Regions from separate parts of the Sphingomonas koreensis genome, predicted to be linked through region 2. Evidence: riboswitches for the same ligand, from Rfam matches in the RefSeq annotation. Region 2 holds a riboswitch; the other holds the start of a gene.
The links. A riboswitch is a leader RNA that binds a small molecule or an ion and turns the genes downstream of it on or off. The one in region 2 is predicted to bind cobalamin.

Region 1 (15,679 bases), 2.9 Mb from region 2:
GAGGAGGTGCCCAGCACCAGCAGCAGCTCGGCACGCAGATAGCGGATCAGCTTGAAGATCGAGAAACCGGCGAGCTTTGCGACCACGCCCAGCACCACCACCACGAAGATCGCCGAGGTGAGGTAGAAGGTCGCCACCAGCCCCGCCAGGTTGGCGAGCGATTCGATGCCGTACTTGCCGATGGTGAAGGCCATCGCCCCGAACGCCCCCACCGGCGCCGCGCGCATCAGGATGCCGACCAGCTTGAACACGACAAGGCCCGTCTTCTCGAGCAGGTCGCGCACCGGCGCCGCCGGCTCGCCCACCATCGACAGCGCGATCCCGAACAGGATCGATACCAGCAGCACCTGGAGCAGCGACTCCCCGGTCAGCGCCGACACCAGCGTCGTCGGGATGATCGCCATCAGGAAGCCGACGATCGAGCTGTCATGCGCCTTGGCGACATAATCCTTGACCGCCCCGGTATCGAGGCTGGCCGGATCGACGTTCATCCCAGCGCCCGGCTGAACCGTGTTGGCGACGATCAGACCGACCACCAGCGCCAGCGTCGAGAAGAACAGGAAGTACGCAAATGCCTTGCCCGCGACCCGGCCCACCGACTTGAGCTCGGTCATCCCCGCGATCCCGGTCACCAGCGTCAGGAAGATCACCGGCGCGATGATCATCTTCACCAGCTTGATGAACGCATCGCCCAAAGGCTTCAGCGAGGCACCCGCATCCGGCCAGAAATAGCCCACGCTCACACCCGCAGCGATCGCCACCAGCACCTGCACGTACAGCTGCCCGTACCACGCCCCACGACGCCGCTGCGGCTCACTCGCATAATCCAGTGCAATCGCCATTCAGATCCTCCCATCGCGCCTTTCCGGCGTCGATTCTGGGCTGCGTTCAGCAGCTGCATCGTTATCATCCGGCGATCGCGCAAAACCCAAAATCAAAGCCAAGTCATTGATTTGCATGAAACAACAGTCCGTCAGCGCCTGCAATTCCGTGCAAGAATACGCACATGGGAATCGCAGAATGTGTGATATTCCGCACAAATGAAGAGCGTGACCCGATCGACCCGGAGTCTCGTACTGCTGGCCGCCGCCGGTGCAGTGCTGCTCGCGCTGATCACGATCCTTGCCTTCCGCGTCGCGCAGCAGCAGGCGGTGTCCGCAACCGACCGCGCCGCGGCGCAGCTGGCGCGCGACAATGCCGGCCTGTTCGCGAGCGAGCTTCAGAAGTTCCGGCTGCTCCCGCTGGTGCTCGCCGAATATCCCGATGTACGCGCGATGCTGGAAACGCGCGACACCGCCGTGGCCGAGCGGATCAATGCGCGGCTCGAGCTACTTGCGCAGCGTACCGACGCCGCGGCGATCTATGTGCTGACCGCGCAGGGCCGCGCCATCGCCGCGAGCAACTACCGCCTCCCCGCGAGCTTCGTCGGGCAGGATTATGGCTTCCGTCCCTATTTCCAGGGTGCGGTCCGCGATGGCGGTGCGGAGCTGTTCGCGCTCGGCACGGTGAGCGGGCGGCCCGGCCTCTATCTCGCCCGACGCATCGGGGATGCGGCACGCCCGCTCGGGGTGATCGTCGTCAAGATCGAGTTCGAAGCGATGCAGGCCGCCTGGGCGCGTCAGCAGGGCAGGACCCTGGTCACCGATCCGCATGGCGTGGTGATCGTGACCAGCGAGCCGCGCTGGCGTTTCGGCACGATCGGTCGACTCGGCGCAGACGACCGGGCCGCGATCCGCGCGACGCGCCAATATGGCAGCCTCCCGCTCGATCCGCTGCCGCTCACGATCGACGGGGCTGATGCACGGATGGGCGGCGAGACGCCGGGCAACCGCCTCGCCACCATGCAAATCCCGCTCGCCGGCGCGCAGATGCGCGTCCTCTACCCGCTCGATCCGGCGATGCGCAGCGCCAATGCCAATGCCCGGCTCGTTTCGCTGGGTGCGCTGTTCGCCATCGCGGGTGCGCTGCTGCTGCTGTGGCGCGCACGCGAGCGCCGTCTGATCCAGATCGCCGCACAGCGCGCGCTGGAAGGCCAGGTCGCCGAGCGCACCGCAGAACTGCGCGAAACCAATGCCCAGCTGGTCGCCGAGAGCAGCGAACGCGCGCTTGCCGACCAACGCTATCGCGCCGCGCGTGAGGAGCTGGCGCAGGCCAACCGGCTCGGATCGCTGGGGCAGATCACCGCAGGCGTCGCGCATGAGATCAACCAGCCGGTCGCCGCGATCCGCAGCTTCGCCGAGAATGCACAGGGTTTCCTCGCCCGCGGCGACAGCGGCCGCGCGGACGAGAATCTGGGGCGGATCGTCGATCTGACCCAGCGGATCGGCACGATCACCGCCGAATTGCGCAATTTCGCGCGGCGGCGCACCCCTGAAACCGGCGCAGTCGATGTCGATGCGGTCATCGAATCGACGCTGCTGCTGATCGGCGACCGGGTCCGCGCGCAGGGCGTGGTCCTCGAACGCACCGGCCCCGCAGGGCTGCATGTCACCGCCGACCGCGTACGGCTGGAACAGATTCTCATCAACCTGATCCAGAACGCACTCGACGCGCTTGCCGGGCAGAAGGCGCCCGTCATCCGCATCGTCACCGCCCGCACCGATGCCCGGATCATGATCGAGGTTGCCGACAATGGCCTCGGCGTCGCGCCGGAGCTTGCCGGTGAGCTGTTCATGCCGTTCGTTACCGGTCGCGCCGAAGGCCTTGGCCTCGGCCTCCCGATCGCCCGCAACATCGCGCGCGAATTCGGCGGCGAGCTGAGCCCCATCCCCTCCCCGCTCGGCGGCGCCGCCTTCCGCCTCGAGCTGCCGGAGGCGGGACATGGCTGAACCGGCCCTTCTCTTCGTCGATGACGATGCCGCGCTGCGCGAGGCGAATGTACAGACGCTGGAGCTGGCCGGGCTCGCGGTGCGGCCCTTCGCCAGTGCTCAGGCGGCGCTCGGCGCGATCACCCCGGACTTTGCGGGCGCCGTGATCACCGACATCCGGATGCCGGGGATGGACGGTATGCAGTTCTTCGAGCGTATCCGCGCGATCGATCCCGAAATCCCGGTGATCCTCATTACCGGGCACGGGGATGTGCCGATGGCGGTGCGCGCGTTGCAGGACGGCGCGTTCGATTTCCTCGCCAAACCCTTTGCCGCCGGACACCTCGCCGCGTCCGCAAGCAAGGCGTTGGCGGCGCGCGGACTGGTGCTCGACAACCGCAGGCTGCGCGCGGACACCGCGACGCGGACCGAAAGCCCGTTGATCGGCGACAGCCCGGCGATGGTTCGCCTGCGCGAGACGATCGCGCAGGTCGCGCGCGCCGATATCGATGTGCTGATCGAAGGAGAGACCGGGACCGGCAAGGAACTGGTAGCGGCGATGCTGCATCGCGGATCTCCGCGCAGCGCTCGCCCGTTCGTCGCGGTCAGCTGCGCCGCGCTGCCCGAGGCGCATGCCGAGATCGAACTGCTCGGCCACGCCGCCGATGCGGTGCCGGGCGCCCGCTTCGCCCGCACCGGCCGGATCGAGGCGTCCAGCCGAGGAACGCTGTTCCTCGACGATATCGACGGGATGCCGCTGGCTGTGCAGTCGCGGTTGCTGCGCGTGATCGAGGAGCGCGAGGTTCTTCCGCTTGGCGAGGAACGTCCCATCCCGCTCGATCTGCGCGTGATCGCGTCGGTGAAGCCGGGGCTCGACGCGCTGATCGAACGGGGCGAGTTCCGCCGCGACCTCTATTTCCGCCTCAACGTCGTGCGCCTGTCGCTCCCGCCGCTGCGCGAGCGCCGCGCCGATATCCCCCTGCTGTTCGCCGCGTTCGTGCAGGAGGCGAGCGCGCAGGCAGGGCGCAGCGATTTCCGGATCACCGACACGATCCGCCGTCACCTGATCGGGCATGACTGGCCGGGCAATGTGCGCGAACTGCGCAATTTCGCGTTCAGTGCGGCGCTGGGCCTGACCGAACCCGGGATCTGGGAAAGCGAGGCGCAGGAAGGGCTGGTCCAGCGCGTCCGCAGCTATGAGGAGATGCTGCTGCGCGAGGCGCTGCAGGCCGCGAACGGACGGGTCGATCGCGCACTCCAGCTGCTCCGGCTCCCGCGCAAGACGCTGTACGACAAGATGAAGCGCGCGGGGATCACCCCCGCCGACTTCCGGCTGCCGAAAGGCGGCCGTTGAAACTCCCCGTTGGCTTTCGCTGCGATTGAGCGTAGGGGCGCCCGCGGATGCCGGGAGAAATCCGGTCGTCCGTTTGATCGCGCCGGTGCCCCGAAAGGGGCTTCAATGGGAATGCGGTGCGGATGGGTCTTCCATCCAAGTCCGCGGCTGTCCCTGCAACTGTAAGCGGTGAGCGAGATGCGCTGGCCTCCCTTTCGAGGAGGCGGCCACTGGATCTTCGGGTCCGGGAAGGCCGTGCATCGAGCGATGACCCGTGAGCCAGGAGACCTGCCGGCGTGGGTCGCTCTTGCCATGGTCCAGGGAATGGCCAGGGCACGGTTTCTCTCCGTCTGAGCGACGAACCATGCGGCCGGGGCCGCACGGTCACGCTTGTGCGGGTGCCTCCAGCGTCCGCCCGCACGCGCGTGCCGGCCGTTCGTTGACGCGATCCGGCAGGTCCCGCCTTCCAGTTGCTCGACGCGGGGGGATTTGATGTGAAGTATCGTTATTTGACCGTCCTGCTGGCCAGCGCCGCCGCGATGCCGGCGTTCGCGCAGGACCAGGCGCCCGCCGACGACGTCGTCGTCAGCGCCAGCCGCGTGCCGCTCAAGCCGAGCGAAATCGGCAGCGCCGTCTCGGTCATCACCGCGGAGGATCTGCAGCGCGACCAGATCACCTTCGTCAAGGATGTCTTCCAGGATCTGGCCGGCATCCAGATCACCTCCGACCGCCCCGGCGACCTCACCAGCGTGAGCATCCGCGGCTCGGACAACGATCAGGTGCTGTATCTGATCGACGGCATCGAGCTGGGCGACCCCAGCTCGACCAGCACGCAGTATCAGTCGGATCACCTGACCACCGCCGACATCGCGCGGATCGAGGTGCTGCGCGGCAACCAGAGCTCGCTCTACGGGTCCGACGCGATCGGCGGCGTGGTCAACATCATCACCAAGCGCGCCACGGACGAAGGCATCCTGGTCAATGCTCAGGGCGAATATGGATCGTACGACACGCTCAACGGCGCGGCGTCGATCATCGGCAAGCAGGGCGCGCTCGACTTCCGCCTGACCGCCAGCGGCTACAAGCACAACGGTCCCTCGCTGGCCGATCCGGCGACCGGCACCTCGGTCGAGGAAGACGAATATTGGCGTTACGGCTTCAGCGGCCGTGTCGGCCTTGCCGCAACCTCGAATATCGACCTGCAGCTGATCGGCTTCTGGCAGGATTCGCACTCCGATCTCGACAACGGCAATTCCGACAACAGCGACACGGTGCGCAAGAAGGAATGGGCCTATGCGGGCCAGGCAAGCTACCGCAGCGACGACAATGCGTGGCGCGCCAGCGCGACGGCGAGCCGCTATGTCGCCCAGCGCCGTTATTTCGGCACCTGGAACCGTGCCGATGGCGACCTGTACGAAGGCACGAAGGACGTGCTCGCGGCCAATGTCAGCTATGACAAGGGCGGCATCTTCGGCGTCTCGGTCGGCGCCAATTACGAGGAAGAATATACCGACCAGCTGACCAGCTTCTCGGGCGCGTTCGACGCCAAGATCACCACCAAGGCGGCTTTTGCCGAACTGGTGCTGCGTCCGGCACGCGGGCTGACCATCACCGGCGCGGCGCGCATCGACGACAATAGCCGTTTCGGCAGCTTCGACACCTATCGTGTCACCGGCGCCTATGTCCTCGAAAACCTCATCGGTGGCGGCGACGTCAAGCTGCGCGCGAGCTATGGCACGGGCGCCAAGGCACCCGGCCTCTATCAGCTGTTCGATCCGGTCTATGGCTATTGGGGCCTTCAGGTCGAAACCAGCGAGGGCGGCGATGTCGGCATCGATGTGAACTTCGGCTCGGCGTTCAGCACGCAGGTCTCGTACTTCTTCGCAAAGACCAGCAACGAGATCGCCTATGATTGCGCCAATCCAAAGCCCGGTTGCTATATCAACCTGGGCAAGACGCGGAAGTCGGGCGTCGAGATCGCGTTCGAGTTGCGCCCGGCCGACTGGCTGTCGTTCCGTCAGAGCCTCACTTATCTCGAGGCGGATCAGCTGACGAACCCGGCGACCAGCATATGGGTAAGCCTGCGCCGCCCCGAATTCGCTGGCAGCACCTCGGTCACGGTCAAGCCGGTCGAGCAGCTTTCGGTCACCGCGCGCCTGCGCCATCGCGACCGCAACGCGTCGAGCAGCTTCTCGCCCGCGACCAAGGGCTATGAGGTGGTCGACCTGCTCGCGTCGTTCGGGATTACCGACAATATCGAGGTCTATGGCCGCGTCACCAACCTGTTCGACAAGCAGTATCAGATGGCCTTCGGCAAGAATGCCCTCGGCCGCAGCGCCTATGGCGGTATCCGCCTGACCTTCTGATCCGTTCCGGGGAGGCGGCCTGGGCCGCCTCCCCTTTCTCATTTTCGGAGACACGCGATGAAGCCCCGGACCGACGCCGAGCACAATGAACGGATGAAGAAGATCCAGGCGGCTCAGGCCAAGAAGATCGCGACCAAGACGGTCGAGAAGGGCCTGCTGATCGTCCACACCGGCAACGGCAAGGGCAAGTCCTCCTCCGCCTTCGGCATGGCTGCGCGCTCGATCGGCCATGGGATGAAGGTCGGCATCGTGCAGTTCGTGAAGGGCACGATCGACACCGGCGAGAAACGCTTCTTCGACCGCTTCCCGGACGAGATCGAGTTCAAGCGGATGGGCGAAGGCTTCACCTGGGACACGCAGGACCGCGCCCGGGATATCGCCGCGGCGCGCGCCGGCTGGGAAGAGGTCAAGCGGATGATCGCCGACCCCGCCTATGCGCTGGTGATCGCCGACGAGCTCAACATCGTGCTGCGCTACGACTATCTGCCGGTCGAGGAGGTGCTGGAAGCAGTCACCGCCCGTGCCGAGATGAAGCATGTCATCATCACCGGCCGCAACGCGCCTCAGGCGCTGATCGACGCCGCCGACCTGGTCACCGAGATGACCGAGGTGAAGCACCCCTTCCGCACGCAGAATGTCCGCGCCCAGAAGGGCATCGAATTCTAGTGTTTGCGGCTGGCCTGCTGAACGATGCCGCGCGCGGCCAGCACATAGGCGGGGCTGCCGCACACCGTCCACGCCTGGGGGATCGAGATGCGCGGGATAGTGCGCAGTGCGGGGTGGTGAAGCATTTCCGTCCCCTGATCGGTGATCCGGTCGGTCGCGCTTTCGACGATCAGGAAATCGGGGCGCGCCGCTACCATCTCCTCCAGGCTGATCTGCGAGAGCGGCGGCTTGCCGAGCTTCGCTGCGAGATTGACGAGCCCGGTGCGCGTCATCAGGTCGTCGATCAGCGTTTCGGTGCCGGTCATGAAACCGCGGCGCTGGTAATAGGCCGCGACCTTGCCGCCCTTGAGCTTGCCGATCTTCGCGAGGTCCGCCTCCATGCGCCGGATCAGCGCCTCGCCGCGCGCCGGATGGCCGACCGCCGCGGCAACGGTGCGGATCTGTTCGAGGATCGTGAGATAGCTTTCGGCATAGCCCAGATCGATCGTCCGGTATTTCTCCGGACCCAGCGGGCGCAGCATCGGATGCCGGCTGGCAGGCATGCCGATGATCAGGTCGGGCCGCAGCGCGAACAACTGCTCCGACGATTCCTTGAGCAGCGTGATGCCCTGCGCATGCGCCGCGGCGGCCGACATCTCGGTGTCGCGCGCATTCTTGGTGAGCCCGGCGATCTGCGACCGGTCCGCCAGCGCGAGCAGCAGCTGATCGGTGCAGAGGTTGAGCGAAACGATCCGCTGTGGTCGAACGGGCGTAGCCGCCGGCTGCGGCACGGCGGGCGCCGCGGACGCTCCAAGCGCGAACAGGGAAATGGCTGCAAGATGGAGAAGACGCCGCATGATGTTGCTCCTAACCCGGTTGGCGAACCGGGCAAGCGGTTCGTGACGCGATGACGCGCGGCGCGTCCTTCCGCCTCAACGGCCTGCTGCTGGTGCTCACCGCGCTCGCCGCGCTGGCCTCGCTCGGCTTCGGCACTGTCTCGCTCGCGCCCGACCGGGTGATCGCGGCGCTGCTGGGCAAGGGCGACATGATCGCCAGCACCATCGTGCTCGAGCTGCGCATGCCGCGCATGCTGCTCGGCCTGCTGGTCGGCGCGATGCTCGGCCTCGCTGGAGCCGCACTCCAGGGCTTCCTGCGCAACCCGCTGGCCGAACCGTCGGTGCTCGGCGCATCCAACGCCGCCGCATTCGGCGCGGTGATCGCGCTCTATTTCGGTATCGCCGAGTTGCACCCCGCGCTGCTCCCGCTGCTCGCCATCGCCGCCGCGATGGTCGCGCTGGTGCTGCTGTTCGGCCTGTCGGGCCAGTCGGAAAGCGCGTTGACGCTGATCCTCGCCGGTATCGCCATCGCGACGCTGGCGGGCGCCGGGATCAGCCTCGCACTCAACCTGTCGCCCAACCCGTTCGCGGCGATGGAGATCATGAACTGGCTGCTCGGCAGCCTCGAGAATCGCTCGTCGCAGCATGTGTGGATCGCCCTGCCCTGTATCGTCGTCGGCGCCGCGCTGCTGCTGTGGGATGCGCGCGCGCTCGACGCGCTGACCCTGGGCGAGGACGGCGCGCGGGCGCTGGGCATCAACCTGCGCGCGGTGCGCTGGCGGCTGCTGGTCGGGGTCGCGATCGGCGTGGGCGGCGCGGTCGCCGTCTCCGGCTCGATCGGCTTTATCGGCCTGATCGTGCCGCACATCATCCGGCCCTTCACCGACCGCAGCCCGTCCGCGATCCTGTGGCCGTCGGCGATCGGCGGCGCGCTGCTGCTCACCCTCTCAGACCTGGGCGTGCGGATGATCCCCGCGACCAACGAGCTCAAGCTCGGCGTCGTCACCGCCTTCCTCGGAATCCCGGTCTTCCTTGTCCATCTCTTGCGGGAGCGCCGGCTATGGTGACGCTGACGACGCAGGCGCTGAGCGTCTCGCTCGGCACGCGAACCGTGATGGACGGCATGAGCCTGTCGCTCGAACCGGGGCGGCTGATCGGGATCATCGGTCCGAACGGTGCGGGCAAGTCGACGCTGATACGTGCGCTGCTGGGCCTGGTCCCCTATCGCGGCAATATCGCCCTCGACGGCGCCGAGATCACCAGCCTGACCCGCGCACGGATCGCACGCGAGCTTGCCTATCTGCCGCAGGGCCAGATCCTGCACTGGCCATTGTCGGTGGAGCGGCTGGTCGGGCTTGGCCGCCTTCCCCATCTTGCGCCGATGTCGCGGATCTCGGCGGCGGACCAGACGATCATCGACCGCGCGATGAAGCGTGCCGATATCGAGCATCTGCGCGATCGCGTCGCCACCGAGCTGTCGGGCGGGGAGCGCGCGCGGGTCCTGCTCGCGCGGGCGCTGGCGGTGGAGGCGCGCGGGCTGATCGCGGACGAGCCGCTCGCTTCGCTCGACCCCGGGCATCAGATCGACGTGATGGAGTTGCTGCGCAGCGAAGCCGCATCGGGCGCGCTTGTCGTCGCGGTCCTCCACGACCTCACCATGGCCGCGCGCTATTGCGACCGGTTGCTGCTGATGGATCGCGGACGGCTGGTCGCGCAGGGCGCACCGCTGGAAGTGCTGAACGAGGCCAATCTGCGCAGCGTCTATGGGGTGCAGGCACGGATCGAAGGAAATGAAACCGCGCCGCTGGTCGTGCCGACCGGGCGGATCGCGCAGCAAGCGAGTAACTGATGCGTTTTGACTCCCCGCAAGCCTTTGCCGCCCGCCTCGCCGATCTTCCCGGACCGGACGCTGGCGCGCGCGAAGCCGCCGCCGCACGACAGGCGCAGCTCACCAAGCCCGCAGGATCGCTCGGGCGGCTCGAGGAGATCGCGCTGTTCATGGCGGGCTGGCAGGGCAAGGAACGCCCCGCGCTCGACCGGGTGCGCACGGCGATCTTCGCGGGCAACCACGGCGTCACCCGGCATGGGATCAGCGCCTTTCCCGCCGATGTCACCGTGCAGATGGTCGCGAATTTCGAGGCCGGCGGCGCGGCGATCAACCAGCTCGCGCGCGCGGCCGGGCTGGAGCTGCGCGTGATCGCGCTCGATCTCGACCGCCCGACCGCGGATTTCACCGAAGCGCCGGCGATGAGCGCGGACGAATGCCTCGACGCGCTCAATCGCGGCGCTGAACTGGTCGAGCCCGGCCTCGATCTGCTCACGGTCGGCGAAATGGGGATCGGCAATAGCACCGCGGCGGCGGCACTTTGCGCGCGCAGCCTGGGCGGCGACGTGCGGGACTGGGTGGGACCGGGTACCGGGCTCGATCCCGCCGGTATCGTGCGCAAGGTCGCGGTGACCGAACAGGCGCTCGCGAAGCACGCAGACGCCCCGCGCATTGCCTTCGAGACATTGCGCCGGCTGGGCGGGCGCGAGATCGCGGCGATCGCCGGTGCCGTGCTGGCCGCGCGCCATGCACGGGTGCCGGTGATGCTCGACGGGTTCATTGCCTGCGCCGCGCTTGCGCCGCTGGTCGCCGATCAGCCCGCGCTCGCCGAACATTGCCTGGCCGGGCATTGTTCGGCCGAGCCCGGGCATCGCCGGCTGCTCCACCAGTTCAGCCTCACGCCCCTGCTGCAGCTCGGCATGCGGCTGGGCGAGGGCAGCGGCGCGGCGGTAGCGGTGCCGATCGTGCGCTCGGCGCTGGCGACGCATAACGGCATGGCGACCTTCGCCGAGGCCAGCGTCTCCGGAAAGCTGTGAGCGCGCGCACGCTTTATCTGATGCGCCACGGCGCGCCGGTGCTGTCCGGGCGCATGCTGGGCCGCACCGATTGCGAGGTGACGCCCCAGGGTATTGCGGCCTGCCGGGCGCAGGCCGAGGGACTTGCGGTCGCGCATGTGATCGCATCCGATCTGCAACGCGCGTCGTGCTGTGCGGAAGCGATTGCCGCGGACCTTGATCTGTCTCCTCGGATCGACGCTCGCTGGCGGGAGCTCGATTTCGGCGTCTGGGACGGGCTGGAGAGCGGCGCGATCGCCGCGGATGCGCTCGGCCGCTTCTGGAGCGATCCCGACGCAAACCCGCCACCCGGCGGCGAGCGCTGGTCGGCGCTGGTGGCCCGGATCGGCGCGGCGATCGATGACCTGCCCTCCGAACCCACGCTGATCGTCACCCATGGCGGGGCGATGCGCGCGGCATTGCATGTGCTGTGCGGCTTCTCCCAACCGCAGCTCTGGGCGTTCGACCTTCCCTATGCCAGCGTGCTGGCGCTGCGATTCTGGGACCAGCCTTCACGCAGCGGGCAGATCATGGGGCTGTGGCCATGAAGGGACTGATCATCGCGCTGCAATTCCTCACCCGGCTGCCGATGCCGGGCGTCCCCGTCGATGCGGCGAGCTTCGCCGCGAGCATGCGCTGGTTCCCGGTCGCCGGGCTGGCGGTGGGCGGCGTGACCGCGGGCGCCTTCTGGCTGGGCGGTCATATCGACCCCTGGCTTGCAGCGCTTGCCGGGCTGCTTGCCTGGGTGTGGGTCACCGGCGCGCTTCACCTCGACGGTCTCTCCGACCTCGCCGACGCGCGCGGCGCGGCGCATCGCGATCCCGAACGCCTGCTCGCGGTGATGGCCGATCCGCATGTCGGCAGCTTCGGTGTGGTCGCCCTCATCGTGCAGCTCGTCGCCAAGCTCGTGCTGCTCCACCTGCTCCCCCCGGCACAATGGCCGGCCCTGCTGCTGATCCCCGCGGTCGCGCGGATCGGCCCGCTGGCGTGGACGCGCTGGCTGCCCTCGCTCCACGCGGGGCTGGCCGAGCGGTTCATCGGCGTCGCCAGCCTGCCCGTGCTGGCCGTGTGGGCGATCGGCTGGGCCGTCGCGTGCTGGTTCGTGCCCGCCTTGCTCGTGGCGCCGCTGCTGATCCTGTGGTGGGGCCTCTGGCTCAGGGACAAGCTTGGCGGGGTTTCGGGCGATTGCCTGGGCGCGGGAATCGAACTGGTCGAAACCGGCTTGCTGATCGCCGTGGTGCTGTGGGCCGGACTGGCGTGACACCATGGACGCATCACGGCGGGCAGCTCGCAAAGGCCCGCACGACGTTCGGCGATGGGGACGCGCCATGGATCGACCTCTCCACCGGCATCAACCCTCGCCAATGGCCTGGCGTCGCTCGGCTCGCGATCGATTGGTCGCGGCTGCCCGACGCAAGTGCGCTGACCGGTCTCGAAACGACCGCCGCACGCTATTTCGGCGCCGACCCGGCGTGCGTGCTGGCGGTTCCCGGCACCGAAATCGGGCTGCGATTGCTTGGCGGGCATCTGCCCCGTCCGGTGCGCTATGGCTGGCCGAGCTACGGAACGCATGCCGAGATCGCCCCTGACGGCGTTGCCGTCGACGGGCCCGATCCCGGTGCCGGCACGCTGATCCTCGCCAACCCCAACAATCCCGATGGCAGGATCACGCCGGCGGCCGCGCTCCGGGCCCAGCTGGCGGCGGGATGGCTGGTCCTCGACGAGGCCTTTGCCGACACCGATCCGCGCCACAGCCTTGCCGGCGCAGTGCGCGAAGCAACGCCGCTGATCGTGCTGCGTTCGTTCGGGAAGTTCTTCGGACTTGCCGGCGTGCGGCTGGGCTTTGTGATCGCGCCGCCGGAGCTGATCGCAACGCTCCGCCGCCACCTCGGCTCATGGCCGGTGTCGGCCGCAGCAATCGCGATCGGCACCGCCGCCTATGCCGATAGCGGATGGATCGAGGCCGAGCGCATCCGGCTGGCGGCCGATGCGGCCGCGCTGGACCAGCTGCTCCGGGCACATGGCCATATCCCCATCGGCGCCTGCCCGCTGTTCCGCCTCATCGAGACAGCCGACGCGCAGGCGTTGTTCGAGCGGCTCGCCCGGCGATCGATCCTGACGCGGCCGTTCGACTATGATCCGCGCTGGCTGCGCATCGGATTGCCCGCCGATGCCGAAGCGCTCGACCGGCTCGACTCCGCCCTCGCAAATGGCTGAGCCGGTCGCGCTCATGGCGCTCGCAATCGATGCCGCGATCGGCTGGCCCGCGCAGCTCTATCGTCGGATCGGTCACCCGGTGAACGCCTTCGCGGCGATCATCCGCTGCTGTGCCGAACGATGGAATCGCGGCGGCGCGGGCACGCGGCGGATCGCGGGTGTCGCGACGGTGCTGCTCCTGATTGCCGTCGCAGGTGGCATCGGCTTGAGCGTGACCTGGCTGCTCCACAGCCTCTTCGGCGAGTGGAGCTGGATCGCGGTCGCGCTGTTCGCGGCACCCGGTCTCGCGCAACGCAGCCTGTTCGAGCATGTCCGCGCGGTGCGCGACGCGCTTGCGGGCGGCGATCTCGCGGTGGGGCGATCCGCGGTCGCGATGATCGTCGGCCGCGATACCGCAACGCTCGACCAGGCGGGCATATCGCGCGCCGCGATCGAAAGCCTGGCGGAGAGCTTCTGCGACGGAATCGCCGCGCCGCTCTTCTGGCTGCTACTCCTCGGCCTGCCCGGTATCTGGATCTACAAGGCGATCAACACCGCAGACAGCCTGATCGGGCATCGTGAGCAGCCGTGGCGCGAGTTCGGCTGGGCAGCAGCACGAACCGACGATCTGCTCAACCTGCTCCCCGCGCGGATCGCAGGGCCGCTCATCTGCCTTGGGGCCGGGCGCGGCTGGCGGGTGATGTGGCAGGAAGCGCGCAACCACGCGTCCCCCAATGCCGGCTGGACCGAAGCAGCGATGGCTGGGGCGCTCGGCCTGCGCCTCGCAGGGCCGGTCAGCTATGACGGCGAAGCCCATGCGAAGCCGTGGATCGGCAACGGCCGGACCGATGCGGGGGCAACCGACATCTCCCGCGCGCTCGCCCTCTATCTGCGCGCTTGTGCGCTGCTCTGGCTGATTGCAGGAGCGGTGGCATGGGTGCGCTGATGCTGCAGGGAACCGGGTCGGACGTGGGCAAGTCGGTGCTGGTCGCCGGGTTGTGCCGGGCACTCGCCAATCGCGGGCTGCGCGTGCTGCCTTTCAAGCCGCAGAACATGTCGAACAACGCGGCGGTGACGATCGACGGCGGCGAGATCGGCCGGGCACAGGCACTGCAGGCGATCGCCTGCCGGGCAGAGCCGCATACCGACATGAACCCGGTGCTGCTCAAGCCGCAGGCGGATCACAGCTCGCAGCTGATCGTCCATGGGCGCGTTCGCGGGACGCTGGGCAGCGGCAATTTCCGGGCCGCTCGGGGCGCGTTGCTTGCCGAGGTGATGGAGAGTTTCGGGCGGCTCGAGCGGGCCTGCGACATTGTCGTGGTGGAAGGCGCTGGATCGCCGGCCGAGATCAACCTGCGCGCGGGCGACATCGCCAATATGGGCTTCGCACGCGCTGCGAACGTGCCGGTGGTGCTGATCGGCGATATCGACCGCGGCGGGGTGATCGCGTCGATCGTCGGCACCCGCGCGGTGCTCGATGCGCAGGACGCGGCGATGATCCGCGGCTTCATCATCAACAAGTTCCGCGGCGACCCGGCGCTGTTCGCGGACGGCTATCGCGCGATCGAGGAACGCAGCGGCTGGCGCGGCTACGGACTGGTCCACTGGCTGCCTGCGGCCGCATGCTTGCCCAGCGAAGACGCGGTCAGGCTCGAACGGTCTCCGGCCCGGCAAGCGGGACGAACCGTCGTCGCCTGCCCCATCCTTCCGCGCATCTCCAACTTCGATGACCTGGACCCGCTCCAGCTCGAACCCGAGGTCGAACTGGTAATGGTTCCGCCCGGCCAGCCGATCCCGGCGGAAGCCGCGCTGATCGTGCTGCCCGGGTCGAAGGCGACGCTGGCCGACCTCGCTGCGGTGCGGGCACAGGGCTGGGATATCGATATCCTCGCCCATCATCGCCGCGGCGGGCTGATCCTCGGGCTGTGCGGCGGCTATCAGATGCTCGGCACGCGGATCGCCGATCCGCTCGGGCTGGAGGGTACGCCGGGCGAGGCCGCGGGGCTAGGCCTGCTCGACGTCGATACGGTGCTGACGGCGGCCAAGGCGCTTCGCCCTGTGCGCGGACGGGCACTGGGTGCGTCCTTCGACGGATATGAGATGCATATGGGCGAAACGGGCGGCCCCGGCACGTCGCAGCCCTTCGCCACCTTCGACGATGGCCGCAGCGACGGCGCGATCAGCGCGGACGGGCGGGTGATGGGAAGCTATGTCCATGGCCTGCTTGCCGATCCGGCGCAGCGCGGCGCGCTGCTGGCGAAGCTCGGCGCCGGCGCAAGCGGCACCAGCTATCGCGACGCCGTCGATCGCGCGCTCGACGAGATCGCCGCAGCGCTCGAAACCCATCTCGACATCGACGCCTTGATCGCACTGGCAACCGAAAGGACATCTGCATGAGCCTGCTCGTTCTCGGCGGCGCGCGATCGGGCAAGAGCCGTTACGCACAGGCACGCGCGGAAGCGCTTGGCGGCGACTTCGTCTATGTCGCGACCGCGCAGGCGCTCGATGCCGAGATGGGCGAGCGGATCGAACGCCATCGCGCCGATCGCGGCCCGGCATGGACCACGGTCGAAGCGCCGCTCGACCTTGCGGCCGCGATCCGCTCCGGGGATCACC
Region 2 (15,679 bases):
GATCCAGAAGCGGATCACAACGGTCGGCTCGCTCCATCCCATCTGCTCGAAATGATGGTGGATCGGCGCCATCTTGAACACGCGCTTGCCGGTGCGCTTGTAGACGAACACCTGGATGATCACGCTCATCGCCTCGACCACGAACAGGCCGCCGATGATGCCCAGCACCAGCTCGTGATGCGCGACCACCGCGATGGTGCCGAGCGCGCCGCCGAGCGCGAGGCTGCCGGTGTCGCCCATGAACACCGCCGCGGGAGGCGCGTTGAACCACAGGAACGCTAGGCCCGCGCCCACAATCGCGCCGCAGAAGATGGCAAGGTCGCCCGCCCCCGGCACGTGCGGGATGCCGAGATAGTTGGCGTAGATCGCGTTGCCGGCGAGATAGACGATCAGCAGGAAGGCCATGCTGGCGATGATCACCGGCATGGTGGCAAGTCCGTCGAGCCCGTCGGTCAGGTTCACGGCATTGCCGAACGCCACGATCGTGAACGCGGCGAAGGCGATGTAGAAATAGCCGAGATCGACGCTGAACTGGCTGAAGAAGGGCACATACAGCACGGTGCCGTTCTGCTGGGTGATCACCCAGGCCGCGGCGCCTGCAATGACGAACTCGCCGAGCAGGCGGACCCGCCCGGACACACCCGCGGTGCTCGCCTTGCGAACCTTGTCATAGTCGTCGAGGAACCCGATCATCCCGAAGCCGAGCGTCACGAACATGCACGCCCAGACATAAGGGTTGTTGAGGTCCATCCACAGGAAGACCGACAACGCCAGGCTGGTGAGAATCATCAGCCCGCCCATGGTCGGCGTGCCGCGCTTGGCGAGGTGGCTCTGCGGCCCGTCGCTGCGGATCGGCTGTCCCTTGCCCTGACGGACGCGCAGCCAGCCGATGAAGCGCGGGCCGATGATCAGGCCGATGATCAGCGCCGTCGCCACCGCCGCGCCAATCCGGAACGAGAGGTAGCGGACCAGGTTGAGGATGCTCGGGAAGCCCAGCCACTCTGCGATTTCGTACAGCACTTGCTATTGCCTTCCCGCCAGCGCCGCGACGACCCGCGACAGCCCGACCCCGTTCGAACCCTTGATGAGAACCACGTCGCCCGGGCGGAGCATCGTCTCGATGCGCTCACGGGCAGTCGCGGCGTCGGGCACATGGACCAAATCGACCTGCCCCTCAAGCGCGCGGGCGAGCGGCGCCATCCCCTCACCGACGAGGAGCAACGCTTCGACGTTCGCATCCCTGATCGGCCCGGCAAGCCCGGCATGGAAATCGGCCGACTGGTCGCCCAGCTCACGCATCTCGCCCAGCACCGCCAGCCGTCGCGCCGCGGGGGTCGCGGCGAGCACGGCCAGCGTCGCGCGCATCGATGCCGGGTTGGCGTTGTAGCTCTCGTCGATCACCAGCGCCTCGCCGCCGGAAACCGACGTCTTGAAGCGCGCGCCGCGCCCCGCGAGGCCGCCCATCTCGGCCAGCGCCAGCCCCGCCTGCTCCAGGTCGCCGCCCGCGGCATTGACCGCCGCCAGCACCGCCATCGCATTGGCGACCCAGTGGTCGCCCGGCTGCGACAGCGTGAAGCCGAGGGTGCGATCCGGCCCGATCTGCGCGGTCACATAGGTGCCGCCCGCCTGCCCCGGCACGATCTCCAGCGCACGGACATCGGCGCCCTCGCCCAGGCCGAACGTGACGATGCGCGCAGCATGCCCTTCGGCCGCAGCGATCAGCCGGTCGCGGTGTGGGCTGTCGAACGGCACGATCGCAGTGCCGCCGGGCTCGAGCCCCTGGAAGATCTCGCCCTTGGCGTCGGCGATCGCCGCCTCGCTCGCGAAGAATTCGGTGTGCGCGGGTGCGATCGTCGTCACCAGCGCGATATGCGGGCGGACCATATGGGTGAGCGCAAGCAGCTCGCCGGCATGGTTCATGCCCATCTCGAACACGCCGAACTTCGCGTCGCGTGGCATCCGGGCAAGGCTGAGCGGCACGCCGGTATGGTTGTTGTAGCTCTTGACCGAGCGATGCGCGAAGCCCGGCGCCATCCGGTCGAGGCACTCGAACAACGCTTCCTTGGTGCCGGTCTTGCCGACCGAGCCGGTGACGCCGATCACCACGCCTGCCATTCGCTTGCGGCCGGCGCGGGCAAGATTCTCCAGCGCGACCATCGTGTCGCCGACCAGGATATGGGGATGCGGCGTCGCGGAGGAGACGATCGCGCCCGCGGCCCCGCTCGCAAAAGCCTGATCGAGGAAGTTGTGCCCGTCGGTGGTCTCGCCCGACAGCGCCACGAACAGCGCGCCGGGCCCGACCTCGCGGCTGTCGAACGCCACTGCGCCCGCATCGAACTCGGCGGAGGCGGCGCCGCCGGTCGCTGCGGCGATTTCGGCCGAGGTCCACAGGGCTTCGGTCATGCGCGACCACCCGTTTCCCTGCGGATGGCAAGCCAGGTCACGCGGCCGCCTCCCGCGCCACCGAGACATCGTCGAAGGGCAGCACCAGATCGCCGACGATCTGCCCCTGTTCATGCCCCTTGCCCGCGATCAGCACGATATCCTCCGGCCCGGCCTTGCCTACCGCGAGGAAGATCGCGCCGCGCCGATCACCCACTTCGAGCGCGGCCGGACACCCCTTCAGGATTTCGGCACGGATCGCCGCGGGATCCTCGCCGCGCGGATTGTCGTCGGTCACGATCGCCAGATCGGCACCCGCAGCCGCCGCCAGCCCCATCGGCTCGCGCTTGCCCGGATCGCGGTCGCCACCTGCGCCGAAGACGAGGATCAGCCGCCCCACGGTGTGCGGCTTCAGCGCCGCGATCGCGGCCTCGAGCGCGTCGGGGGTATGGGCATAATCGACATAGATGGGGGCGCCGGTCCGGCTGATCGCCGCGCGTTCAAGCCGGCCGCGCACCGGCTGCAGCCGCGAGAGATTGGAAAGCGTGGTCGCACTATCGCCGCCGGTGGCGATCACCAGCCCGGCGGCGATCAGTGCATTGGCCGCCTGATAGCCGCCGATCAGCGGCAGGCTGACGCGATGCTCCTGGCCGTCCACGGCGACCACCAGCTTCTGGTCGAGCAGGGTTGGCTCACGCGAGACCAGCCGGATCGCGCTGCCATGCTCGCCCACCGTCATCACCCGGTTGCCGCGCATCCGCGCGATGTCGATCACGCGTTCGGAATGGGGATCGTCGGCCCAGACCACCGCGGTTCCGTCGGGATCGAGCACATCGGCGAACAACCGCAGCTTGGCGGTGAGATACTCCGCCATGTCGGCATGATAGTCGAGATGGTCGCGCGAGAGATTGGTGAACGCCGCAGCCGCCACCGGCAATCCCTCGGTCCGGTATTGCGACAGGCCGTGGCTCGATGCCTCGAAGGAAAGATGCGTCACGCCCTCGCGTGCGAGCCCCGCGACATTGGAAAGAAAGGTCACGACATCGGGGGTTGTAAGCCCCGTCGATACCGCCTCGTCCGCGGTGGTCACCCCCAGCGTTCCGATCGACGCGGCGTTGAACCCGGCCATGCGCCAGAGCTGACGGACCATCTCGACCGTCGATGTCTTGCCGTTGGTGCCGGTGACGGCGACTGCGGTTTCGGGGAAGGGCGCGAAGAACCTGGCCGCGATCCGCGCGAATTCGGTGCGCGGATGATCGGTCGCGATATGGACCGCGCCCTCGACGCGCGTCTCGGGCCGCGCGATCACCGCGATCGCGCCGCTCGCCACCGCCTGCGGGATGAAGTCCTCCCCGTTGAAGCGCGCGCCGCGGAAGGCGCCGAAGACCGTGCCGGGCGCAACCTTGCGATGATCGATCGCGAAGCCGGTGACGATCGTGTCTTCGGTGCCGCCGGTCAGCTCGCCCAGTCTCATGTACCGCGCCTCACTCGCCGGCTCCCGGTGCGACGATCGGGGTCGCAGCTGCGGCGCCCTTGGGCTTGTTCTTCGGCTCGGCCTTCCACAGCAGCGGCGTCAGGTCCGAGACATTCACGTCGCGCGTCTCGTCGGGCACCACGCCGAGCATCGCGCCAGTGCGCATGATGACGCGGCTAACGACAGGGGCGGCGGTCCAGCCCGCGGTCGAGAAGCCATGGGTCTGAGCATTTCCGACAGGCGAATCGAGCATCACCAGCACCACATAGCGCGGTGCGTCCATCGGGAAAGCCGCCGCGAAGGTCGAGACGTTCTGGTTGCGCTTGTAACCGCCCGCGCCGGGCACCTCGGCGGTACCCGTCTTGCCGCCGACACGATAGCCGGGAGCGTCGGCCTTGCGGCCGGTGCCGTAGGTCACGACCAGGCGCAGCAGCTGGCGCATCCGCGCGCTCGTCGCCTCGGAGACGACACGCCGGCCCGCGGGCGCCTTGCCCGGCTCGATCCGGCGCAGCGTCGCCGGACGCCATACCCCGCCATTGACCATCGCCGCATAGGCGCTGGCGAGGTGGAGCGGCGTCACCGCGATGCCATGGCCATAAGCGGTCGTCATCACCGTCGTGCGCGCCCAGTATTTGGGCCAGAGCGGCGCGGCCTTGCCGCCCAGCTCGATGTCCGGACGCTGATCGAAGCCGAGCTTGCGGAACATGCTTTCCATCCGCTGCTGCCCCAGCTCGTCGGCGATGCGCGCGGTCGCGATGTTCGACGAATGGATCAGCGTCTCGGGGATGTTGAGCCACCGCTTCTGGGCATGATCGTCGCGGATGCGGAAGCCCCCGACCTGGAGCGGCACGGTGGCGTCGTAGCGCTTGGCCATCGACGTCGCGATGCCGCTCTCGATCGCGAACGCCATGGTCAGCGGCTTGAAGCTGGAGCCGAGCTCATAGACGCTCTGCGTCACGTTGTTGCGGAAGCTCTCGGGGTTCGACCCCTTGATGTTGTTGGGATTGAACGTCGGGAGCGATGCCATCGCCATCACTTCGCCGCTCGCGACGTCGAGGATCACGCCAGCTGCCCCTCGGGCCTGGAACGTGGTCATCGCCGCGCCCAGCTCGCTCTCCAGCGCCGCCTGTGCGCGCAGGTCGAGCGAGAGCGCGACCGGCTGGCCGCGCCGCGCCGGATCGGTAAGCTGCTTGTTCAGCGCCAGCTCCATGCCGGTGACGCCGTTGCCGTCGAAGTCGAGATAGCCGAGCACATGCGCGCCGAGGCTGGCCTGCGGATAGAGGCGCTGCGGTTCGCGCGCGAACTCGATCCCCGGCTCGCCCAGCGCATGCACCGCCGCGACGAGTTCGGGCACCGCGCGCCGCTGAAGGTAGGTGAAGCGCGAATCGCTGCCCAGCAGCTTGGCATAGTCGCCCTCGCTCTTGCCGGGCAGCGCCGCTGCGAGCATCCGCGCCAGCTCGCGCTTGTCGCCGATCACCTTGTCGGGCCGCACGCCGATCGACCAGGCATCGATGGTCCGCGCGAGCGGCGCGCCGTTGCGGTCGACCAGATCGCCGCGCAGCGGCACCAGCATCGCATTGACGCTGGTCGCCGCGGCCGGTTCGGCGAACAGCGCGAGCAGCGTCAGCCGCCCGACGATCACCGCAATGCCCGCCGCGAACACCAGCGCCAGGATCATCAGCCGCACATGCGCGACAGCAAGGCTCGCCTGCCGGTTTCCCGGCCGCGTGCGATTGCGGGGCGCAGGGGCGACGAGAACGGTCACCGCGCGCGTCGCGCCTCGGCACGGACGCCCTTCATCAGGTCGCCGAAGCTCGAATCGCGAAGCAGGCTGCGATCGAGCGAAGCCACCGCCTGTTCACGGGCGGTCTTCGGCGCGGGCCTGGGCGGCTTGGCCGCTGCGGCCTGCTGCCGTGCGGGCGGCGTCGCGGCCGGCGCCTTCACCGCAGCGACCTTCGGCGCGACGGCCTTTTCGGCCACCGCCTTGAGCGGCACAGGCTTGGCCGGCGCGGACGCCACGGCGGCGACGGCGTCGCTCGCGGTCGGCGCGGAGCCGGCGATCGCGTCGGGAACCCCTTCCGGAACCACCATCGCCGCATAGCGCTCTGCCACGCCCTCGGTCTCGAGCGCGCGCATCGACGCCAGCGCGGTGTCGCTGGCGAGGAACTGCTGCGGGGTCGGCGCGGTGTAGCGCATCACCTCACCGTTCCAGCGCTCGAGCTGGGCAAGGTTGGCGCGCGTGTCGAATTCGGTTTCGAGCTGGCGAATGTCCTTCTTCGCCTTGGCGATGGCGCGTTCGACGGACTCGACATGCGTCCGCTCGGCCGCAACCATCGACGAGACGAGGTAACAGCCCGGCGCCACGATCAGCCCCGCGGCGTACCAGCCCAGTCCGTTCAATGCCTTGATCGCCATCTCCGCCTCCTCAACTCACCCACGCCGGAGCCGCGGTGCGCCGCGCGACGCGGAGCGTCGCGGACCGGGCACGCGGGTTCGCCGCAATTTCTTCCTCGCTCGGACGCACTGCCTTGGCCGGGGTCTCGAAGCTCGGCGCGCGCGCCGCCGCCGTTGCCGGGCGATGCCGCGAACCGGCAGGCTCGCTGCCAGAGCGCTCGCGCAGGAATTTCTTGACCATCCGGTCTTCGAGGCTGTGGAAGGTCACCACCGCCAGCCGCCCGCCGGGCTTGAGCACCCGCTCCGCCGCGGCCAGCCCTTCTGCCAGCTCGTCGAGCTCGCGATTCACATGGATGCGGATCGCCTGGAAGGTCCGCGTCGCCGGGTCCTTCTTGTCGTGCGGCTTGTAGCCCAGCGCCTTGCGCACGACGTTCGCCAGCTCGCCGGTGCGCGTCAGCGGGCGCGCGGCGACGATCGCCTTTGCGACGCGGCGCGAACGCGGCTCCTCGCCATAGTGGAAAAGGACGTCGGCGATCTCCGCCTCGTCCGCTTCGTTGACGAAGTCGGCGGCGGTCATCCCCTCACCCGCCATACGCATCGACAGCGGCCCGTCCTGCTGGAAGCTGAAGCCGCGCTCGGCCTGATCGAGCTGCATCGACGAGACGCCGATATCCATGGCGACGCCATCCACGGGCACGAGACCGCGCGCCTCCAGTTCGCTGTCGAGCGCCGAAAAGGGCGCCTCGATCAGCACCAGCCGGCCGCCGCTGGCCGTGACGATGGATTGGCCGCCTTCGATCGCGTCCGGATCGCGGTCAAAGGCGGCCACCTCGGCTCCCCGCTCGAGGAACGCCAAACTGTAGCCACCGGCACCAAAGGTCGCGTCGACGATGCGCGAACCGGGCTGGATCGCGAGCGCATCGACGGTCTCGTCGAGGAGCACCGAGACGTGCGGGCGCGTGCCGGGCAGAGCGGCGCTCACAGCGTCACCTTCTTCTCTTCGAGGTGATAACGGCACGCCGCCTTCATGCTCTCGGGCAGCGACGGGTGCGCGAGCAGCGTGGCGGGATCCCAGATCTCGATCACCGGGCCGACGCCATAGAAGAAGGCATAGCCCGACTTGCGGATGCCGGCATGCTGGCACAGCATCCCCGGCATGACGAAGCGGCCCGACGGATCGAAGGCGATATTCTCGCTCGGCCCGACGCCTTCGCGCCAGATGTTCGAATCCGCACGCCCGCGATCGCCGGCATATTCCAGCGAACGCGCGTTGAGCCGCTCCATCAGGGCATCGAAGTAGGGCTCGTCATAGGCGATCAGGCAGCGGTCGCTCTCGTGGCTGGAGAGGATGGCGACGCGGGCATCCTTGGTGTCGGCAGGAAAGCCGCTGTTCTTTTCGAGGGTAGCGCGCAGGGCAGAGGGGATGGCGACACGACCCTTGTCGTCCACCAGCTGCAGCCCCACGCCTCTGTACCCCGTTCGGTTCACTCCCCGCCCTCGCTTGCGGCGGGCAAACCTTTCCCGTCTCCGGAAGCGCACGACGTCGCGCGCCCCGGACCCGATTCCGGCTGACGATAAGGTTGCCCTGTTAACCAGCGGCGTATCTTAAGCGCCAATGGTTTTCAATGCCTGAACGCGGGAATCTCCGGTAATCAGCCCCACTTTCTGCCTCAAATCGGGGCTGTACCCAGGCTATTCGATCTTTGGACTTGCTCTGTTCCAAATAGATCCAGCCGGACGACGCGCGCGAGATCGCGCCGCGCGGAGCGGACGGGCAGCGTGTGGAGTGCGGTGGGGCAATTTCCCGTCAGACGGCCGCGGCGAGGCAGCCCGGCCCGTCACTTCTCGGGAATGGGATAGGGCGTGATCGCCGGCGCCGGCGTCTCGGCGGTACGCGGCGCGATGCCCAGTTCCGCGATCGGCTCGTCCTTTTCGAGGCCGGCATCGTTGACGATGACGCCGTCGGTCATGTTGGCGACCACCTCCGGCTTGGCGCCGCCCTCCGCAACGACCGGATCCTCGTTATTGGCCAGCGAGAAGATCGCGCTTGCCACGCCGATCAGCAGCAGCACGGTCGCGAGACCGGTCACGCCGACGATGACGCGCATCATGCTTTGCTTGGGATCGGTCGGAAGCGACTTCATAGCGGTGTGGCATAAATGTAACGCCCTTTGCGCGCTTTGCGAAGCCCCTGTTTTACGCTTGCGTCAGGCTCCGGCGAGCCAGGCCGGCACCGGCAGCCCCTTGGACTGCAGCCAATCGCGATTGTAGAGCGTTGAAAGATAACGAAAACCCGTGTCGCACAGGATGGTCGCGATTCGCTTGCCCGGCCCCAGCTCACGGCCCAGGCGCACCGCACCCGCAACGTTGATGCCCGAGGACAGGCCAAGGCACAGCCCCTCCTCCGCCAGCAGCCGCTCGACCCATTCGAGCCCCTCCTCGTCGGAGATGCGAAACTGGGTGTCGATCGGCGCGCCCTCGAGATTGGCGGTAATTCGTCCCTGCCCGATTCCCTCGGCGACCGAGCTGCCCTCGGCCTTGAGCTCGCCATGGGCGTAATATTCGTAGAGTGCGGCGCCGTGCGGGTCGGACAGCGCGATCGTCACACGCTCGTCCTTTTCCTTGAGGCCCAGACCGACACCCGCGATCGTCCCGCCGGTGCCGGCCGCACAGGTGAAGCCGTCGATCCGGCCCTCCATCTGAGTCCAGATCTCTTCGGCGGTGCCGACAATATGCGCCTTGCGGTTGGCGATATTGTCGAACTGGTTCGCCCAGATCGCGTTGGGCGTTTCCTCGGCGATGCGGCGGCTGGTGTGCACGAAATGGCCGGGGTTCGAATAGGGCGCGGCGGGGACGAGGACGAGTTCGGCGCCGAGCGCGCGCAGCGTGTCCATCTTCTCGCGGCTCTGCGTCTCGGGCATGACGATGATCGTCTTGTAGCCCTTGGCATTGCCGACCAGCGCCAGCCCGATGCCGGTATTGCCGGCCGTCCCCTCGACGATCGTGCCGCCCGGAGCGAGCAGGCCGCGCGCCTCGGCATCCTGCACGATGAACAGCGCCGCGCGATCCTTCACGCTGGCGCCCGGATTGGCGAACTCGCACTTGCCGTAGATGTCGCAGCCTGCCGCTGTGCTGGGGCCCTTGAGCCGCACCAGCGGGGTGTTGCCGATCAGCGCGATTGTATCGTTTGCGACTTGCATGGCGCGACCATTTGCACGGCCTGCCGTGTACGGCAAGCAAGCGATGCTTGGCGCGGGGCAACATCCTGACGCAGCCGCTTGACCCGCTCCCGGCCGTTGACTACAACTGTAGTCATAAGGTTGGGAGACGACGAATGCCTCGTATTGCGTATCTTGCGATCCTCTCTGTCGCGGCATTCGCCGCCGCTCCGGGTAGCGCCCGCGAAACCGCCGAGAAGAGATTGTCCGCGGCGGTGGAGAGCGAAATGGCTGCCCAGGGCCCGATCGTCACCGCGGAGGACCGGGCGCTGATCGCACGGAAATGCGGCTATGGAGAGAATGAGACCTGGAGCGACAACGTCAATATCGGCAACCACACGCTGCATTGCGCCAACGGCAAGCGCATCCCGATGGATGACGAGCTGCACGCAATGTCGGGCCGCATCTCGGAACGCGCGAACCGGCATGTCGAGCGTGCGATGAAGAGTGCGAAAGTCGCCCGTGCCACCTCCCAGGTCGCGCGGGAGGCCACGGAACGCGCGCTGAAGGAAATGCGCCGGTCGCTGAAGCAGCGCTAAGCGACCCCGGCCCGCTGCAGGTGCGGGCCGAGCCGCCCGCCGAGCCAAAGGAAGAACATGCGATAGTCGCTGACCAGCGACCAGAGCGGATAGGTGAAGGTCGCCGGACGGTTCTTCTCCACCCCGAAATGCGCGGCCCAGGCAAAGCCGTAGCCGGCCAGCGGAATGGCGAGGAACCACCAGCTGCTGAGCCAGATTCCCGCCGCCAGCGCCGCGAAGGTCAGCATCGTCCCGGCATAATGCAGCGCCCGCGTCTGCGCCTTCGCATGTTCGCGAAGATAATAGGGCCAGAAATCGGCATAGCGGGTGATCGCGCGCGCCATGGCCGGATGCTAGGACGGCGGCGTGTCGCAATCAACTCCCCGCAAGTCCAGCTTCCCGCCCGTCGTCGATAGCGCTGTGCGCGTGCTGATCTGCGGCAGCCTGCCCGGCGATCGTTCGCTCGCCGCGCAGCAATATTACGCCCATCCGCAGAACCAGTTCTGGCGGCTGATGTCGGCGGTGGTCGATCGCGACCTCGCCGCCCTCGCCTATCCCGAACGTCTCGCCGCGTTGCTCGAGGCGCATGTCGGACTGTGGGACGTCGTCGCCAACGCCCATCGGCCGGGCAGCACCGACGCCGCACTTAGCGGGATCGCGCCCAACGACATCGCCGCGCTTGCCGCGACACTCCCGGATCTGCGTGCCATCGCCTTCAACGGCGGCACCGCGCTGAAACACGGGCTGAAGCAACTGGGCGCAACCCGCTATGCGACCGTCGCCCTTCCCTCGTCCAGCCCGCTGCATACCGTCGGCTTCGACAGGAAGCTGCCCGCCTGGGTGGAACTGCGCGATCATCTCCGTCATTGAGCGGGGGCGGCCGCTGCCGCCCCAGCAGGAGAGAGCCATGACCCAACCCTTCGCGATGCGCGGACTCGACCATATCGTGCTGCGCGTCGCCGATCTGCCGCGCATGCTGGCCTTCTACCACGCGGTTCTCGGCTGCACGGACGAGCGCGCGCAGCCCGAGCTCGGCCTCTACCAGCTCCGTGCCGGCGCCTCGCTGATCGACCTCGTCACCCTTGACGGCCAGCTCGGCGCGCGCGGCGGCGCCGCTCCGGGCAAGGAGGGACGCAACCTCGATCATTTCGCGCTCGCGATCGAGCCGTTCGACGATCCCGCGTTGCGCGCGCACCTTGCCGCGCACGATGTCGCGATCATCGAAGAAGGCCCGCGCTACGGCGCCGAGGGAGAAGGCCCCTCCTTCTATATCCGCGATCCCGAGGGCAATGTGGTCGAACTCAAAGGACCTCCCGGCTGAAGATATAAAGAATTCTTTATATCTCTATTGACGTTCGATCCCACCGGCGCGATGCTGGCGGGGTCGAAGGTTCTCCGGCCGGTCCGTCCGCGCCGGAGCTAAGACGGGAAACCGGTGCGAGCCCGGTGCTGCCCCCGCAACTGTAAGCGGTGAGCGGCGGCCTTCCATGTGTCACTGGAGCGTGCTCCGGGAAGGCCGGGCCGTCCGCATTGACCCGCAAGCCAGGAGACCTGCCCGCGACGCCATAACGTCCACCGGCGGGGTGCCCGGTCTGGCCGCTTGCACGCGCCGCCGGCCTTGCGCCGGCGCGCAATCGTGCATGCCCGGTCGTCATCCCGCCCCATTCGGGATTTGAGAACGATGACTGAAGCCACCGCAGAACCGATCGTCCGCCTGATCGACATGGTCTTTCCGGGTGACACCAATCACCACGGCACCTTGTTCGGCGGCGTGGCGCTCGCGCATATGGACAAGGTCGCGTTCCTTGCCGCCAGCCGCCATGGCCGCGCGCCCTTCGTCACCGCCGCCTCGCAGCGCATCGATTTCGCCGCCCCGGCGCGCGCCGGCGAGATGGTCGAGGCGTCGGGTCGCATCGTCCGCGTCGGCACCGCTTCGCTCGATGCCGAGATCACATTGGTCGCCGAAGCGCCGGTCAGCGGCGAGCGGCGGCTGTGTACGCGCGGGGTCTTCACCCTCGTCGCGGTCAAGGGACCGGGCACCCGCCTGCCCCTGCCTCCAATCGCGCCTGCCTCGGAACCCGAGCCCGGCGTGCTGCGCATGGCCGAGATGGTCTTCCCGCCCCAGACCAACCATTACGGCACCCTCTATGGCGGCGACGCGCTCAGGATGATGGGCAAGGCCGCCTTCATCGCCGCCACCCGCCATGCCCGCGCGGTGATGGTGATGGCCGCGTCCGACCGGATCGACTTCACCTCCCCGATCCGCGCGGGGGAGATGGTCGAACTGGTCTCGCGCATCCGCATGCAGGGCCGCAGCTCGGTCGCGGTCGCGGTCGAGCTGTGGGCGGAGGACCTGCTCACCGGCGAGCGCCGCCGCTCCGCCGCCGCCACCTTCACCATGGTCGCAGTCGGGCCGGATGGAAGGTCGACCCCGATTCCCGGCTGACGTCGCCAACCGGTCATCGTGCTGTAACCGCCCGGTCATCGACCCGCCGCCAATGTGAAACCGGTTACCCCTAGGGCGCCCCGGCAGTCCTGCTGCCCGTAACATCCAAAGGGGACGACCATGATCATCCGCAAGGCGCTCGCCCGCGCCAGCGTTTCCGCGCTTCTGCTCTCCGTCAGCCTGCCCGCGCTGGCGCAGGATCAGGCAACCGGCGCCGAGTCCGAAGCCGACAGCCAGGATGGCGAGATCATCGTCACCGGCCGCGCAGGCGCGGGCGAGCGCACCAAGCTCGACACCAGCTATGCGATCACCACGCTGTCGAACGACATGCTGCGCTCGCGCGCGCCGTCGAGCGTGACCGAGACACTGAAGTCGGTTCCCGGCTTCTGGGTCGAGGCGTCGGGCGGCGAAGGATCGGGCAATATCCGCGCGCGCGGCATCCCGGTCGACGGCTTCGGGTCGATCAACCTGCTCGAGGACGGCCTGCCCGTTCAGCACGATCCCGCGCTCGGCTATTTGAACGCCGATCAGGCCTTCCGCATCGATGAATCGATCGACCGGATCGAAGTGGTGCGCGGCGGCCCGTCCTCGGTGTTCTACTCCAACGCGCCGGGCGGCGTGGTCAATTACATCACCCGCCGCGCGATGACCGAACTCAAGGGCAATGCCCGCCTGCTCTATGGCCCGACCGCCGATCTCTACCGCTTCGATGCGTGGGTCGGCATGCCGGTGGCCGAAGGCTGGTCGGTCGATGTCGGCGGCTTCTATCGCAACGAGCGCGGCGTGCGCGATCCGGGCTATGCCGGCAACAAGGGCGGCCAGATCCGCGCCGCGGTGCATGGCGAATTCGCCGGCGGCCGCACCTCGATCAGCTACAAGCACCTCGCCGACAACGCGATCTTCTACACCGGCATCCCGCTGACCAAGGATTCGGACGGCGACATCGTCGGCCTGCCGGGTTTCGACCCGCATTACGGCACCACCGCCAGCCGCCAGACCCGCCGCCTGACGCTCAGGAGCGCGACCGGCCCGGTCGATTTCCGCCAGGAAGAAGGCTCGCGCATCCGGCTCGACCAGCTCAGCTGGATCACCGACTGGGAGTTCGGCGACGGCTGGAAGCTCAGCCACAAGCTGCGCTACCGGGATTCGAACACCGTGCGCAACGGCGTCTACCCCGCCTCGATCAGCACCGCGACGGCGTTCCTCAACACCTATCGCCCGCAGGTCCTGACGGCGTTCCCGGGCGCGACCAGCGTCCAGCTGCGCTATGTCGATGACGGCACCGCCTTCAACGTCACCGGCCAGAACGGCAATGGCGACGTGTTCATCAACGCCGCGCGCCCGGTGACGATCGAGGAAAGCGAACTGCTCAACGATGTGCGGATCGCGCGGCGGTTCGAGGCGGCGGGCACGCACGACGTCGCGGTCGGCATCTACTACGCGCATATCGACGAGACCTTCCGCCGCTACTCGGCCTCGACCGTTCAGGACGTGTCGAACAACAGCCGCCTGCTCAACCTCGTCGCGCTCAACGCGGCGGGTCAGGTTGTCGGCTCGCTCACCGAGAATGGCGTCGCGCGCTACGGCTCCGAATTCGCCAACGGCTATGGCTCGCAGAGCACCTTCGCCATCTACGCGTCTGACGAGTGGCAGATCACCCCGGCGCTGCGCATCGACGGCGGCCTGCGGTACGAAGAAGTGACCACGCGCGGCGCGCAGGAAGGCAGCCGCACCGTCAATCTCGGCAATGCCGCGATCCTCGCCGACGACAGCGTACTCACCGGCAACGGCGCGTTCACCCCCTTCGACCGCAAGTTCGACAAGCTCGGCTGGACGCTCGGCGCCGACTGGAAGTTCATGGACAATGCCGGCGTCTTCGCGCGCTACACCTCGGCCTTCCGCCTGCCCAGCGTCGGCAGCTTCATCACCAGCGCCACCGCCCAGCCGGTCACGCAGGGCATCGACATGTGGGAAGCGGGCCTCAAATACGGTTCGCGCTTCCTCAGCCTCTACGCCACCGCGTTCCTCACCGATTTCGATTCCTACGGCATCGGCAATACGCGATTCGACACGGCGACCAACGGCTATGTCAGCCAGACCGTCTATACCGACACCCGCGCCTATGGCGTCGAGTTCGAGGGCACGGTGCGCCCCGCGCCGTGGTTCGACTTCACGCTCAACGCGACCTGGCAGGAGCCGACCTTCCGCAACCTGCGCTATGCCGAGCTCGGCACTGCCAACGGCCAGCCGACGCTGATCAACCGCGACTATTCGGGTAACCAGCTGCTGCGCGTGCCCAAGCTCGCGTTGCGTGCAACCCCGGCGGTCACGCTGCTCGGCGACCGTTTCCGCGCGCAGGCCGATGTCGAGCACTACACCAAGCGCTATGCCGATGCGGCGAACACGTCGGAGCTGCCCGCCTACACCGTGGTCAACGCCAGCGTGCGCTTCAAGGTGACCGAGAACATCCAGCTCTGGGCCTATGGCGACAACCTCACCAACACCATCGGCCTCACCGAAGGCAATCCGCGCGCGGGCGAGCTGACCAGCGGCCAGGCCAATGACCTGTTGTTCATCGGCCGCCCGATCCTCGGCCGCAACTTCCGCTTCGCCGTGGACTTCAAGTTCTGATGCGCGTCCGTCTCCTGCTCGCGGCACTTGCATGTCTCGCCACGCCCGCCGCGGCGCAGGAGGCGGACCATACCGTCACCGGCGAGATCACCGGCGCCGATCATCAGACCTACAAGGCGATCCCGTTCGACGTCCCCGCGGGCGTCGAACGGATCACCGTCCGTCTGACCTATGACAAGGCGAACAGGACCGTGGTCGATCTGGGCATCTTCGATCCCCAGCGCTTCCGCGGCTGGAGCGGGGGCACGCGCGACCGCTTCACCCTGAGCGAAAGCGATGCCACGCCGGGTTACCTCCCCGGCGCGCTGCCCGCCGGCCGCTGGCACGTCCAGTTCGGCGTCCCCAACGCCCGCAAGGACGCCCGCAGCGCGTACCGCGTCGAGGTCTTCTTCGACCGCGGCACCGCCCTCAACGCCAGCGCCGCCATCGCCGACGCGCCGCTCAGGGCCGGCCCCGGCTGGTATCGCGGCGACCTGCACATGCACGACGCGCATTCGGACGGCAGCTGCGCCAGCCAGCAGGGCAAGCGCGTCCCCTGCCCGCTCTACCGCACCGTTGAAACCGCGGCACAAGCGGGCCTCGATTTCATAGCGGTCACCGATCACAACACCAGCTC

Region 1: another riboswitch for cobalamin. It lies ahead of BDW16_RS21235 (TonB-dependent receptor plug domain-containing protein); the one in region 2 lies ahead of BDW16_RS17035 (acyl-CoA thioesterase).

Annotation. Positions count from the first base shown of each region.
Region 1 covers NZ_PGEN01000001.1:655,316-670,994, forward strand. The annotation lists gene BDW16_RS03070 (dicarboxylate/amino acid:cation symporter) at 1-842, opposite strand, end outside; gene BDW16_RS03075 (sensor histidine kinase) at 1,050-2,828, shown strand; gene BDW16_RS03080 (sigma-54-dependent transcriptional regulator) at 2,821-4,161, shown strand; cobalamin riboswitch at 4,229-4,450, shown strand; gene BDW16_RS21235 (TonB-dependent receptor plug domain-containing protein) at 4,635-6,506, shown strand; gene cobO (cob(I)yrinic acid a,c-diamide adenosyltransferase) at 6,564-7,172, shown strand; gene BDW16_RS03095 (ABC transporter substrate-binding protein) at 7,169-8,008, opposite strand; gene BDW16_RS03100 (FecCD family ABC transporter permease) at 8,059-9,054, shown strand; gene BDW16_RS03105 (ABC transporter ATP-binding protein) at 9,048-9,836, shown strand; gene cobT (nicotinate-nucleotide--dimethylbenzimidazole phosphoribosyltransferase) at 9,836-10,849, shown strand; gene BDW16_RS03115 (histidine phosphatase family protein) at 10,846-11,415, shown strand; gene cobS (adenosylcobinamide-GDP ribazoletransferase) at 11,412-12,128, shown strand; gene BDW16_RS03125 (aminotransferase class I/II-fold pyridoxal phosphate-dependent enzyme) at 12,125-13,084, shown strand; gene cbiB (adenosylcobinamide-phosphate synthase CbiB) at 13,077-14,009, shown strand; gene BDW16_RS03135 (cobyric acid synthase) at 13,997-15,460, shown strand; gene cobU (bifunctional adenosylcobinamide kinase/adenosylcobinamide-phosphate guanylyltransferase) at 15,457-15,679, shown strand, end outside.
Region 2 covers NZ_PGEN01000001.1:3,570,187-3,585,865, reverse strand. The annotation lists gene mraY (phospho-N-acetylmuramoyl-pentapeptide-transferase) at 1-1,020, opposite strand, end outside; gene BDW16_RS17095 (UDP-N-acetylmuramoyl-tripeptide--D-alanyl-D-alanine ligase) at 1,024-2,403, opposite strand; gene BDW16_RS17090 (UDP-N-acetylmuramoyl-L-alanyl-D-glutamate--2,6-diaminopimelate ligase) at 2,441-3,856, opposite strand; gene BDW16_RS17085 (peptidoglycan D,D-transpeptidase FtsI family protein) at 3,867-5,621, opposite strand; gene BDW16_RS17080 (hypothetical protein) at 5,618-6,271, opposite strand; gene rsmH (16S rRNA (cytosine(1402)-N(4))-methyltransferase RsmH) at 6,282-7,232, opposite strand; gene BDW16_RS17070 (division/cell wall cluster transcriptional repressor MraZ) at 7,229-7,714, opposite strand; gene BDW16_RS17065 (hypothetical protein) at 8,089-8,394, opposite strand; gene BDW16_RS17060 (cysteine synthase A) at 8,458-9,450, opposite strand; gene BDW16_RS17055 (hypothetical protein) at 9,585-10,007, shown strand; gene BDW16_RS17050 (Mpo1-like protein) at 10,004-10,330, opposite strand; gene BDW16_RS17045 (DNA-deoxyinosine glycosylase) at 10,353-10,856, shown strand; gene BDW16_RS17040 (VOC family protein) at 10,894-11,307, shown strand; cobalamin riboswitch at 11,358-11,559, shown strand; gene BDW16_RS17035 (acyl-CoA thioesterase) at 11,668-12,432, shown strand; gene BDW16_RS17030 (TonB-dependent receptor) at 12,553-15,063, shown strand; gene BDW16_RS17025 (CehA/McbA family metallohydrolase) at 15,063-15,679, shown strand, end outside.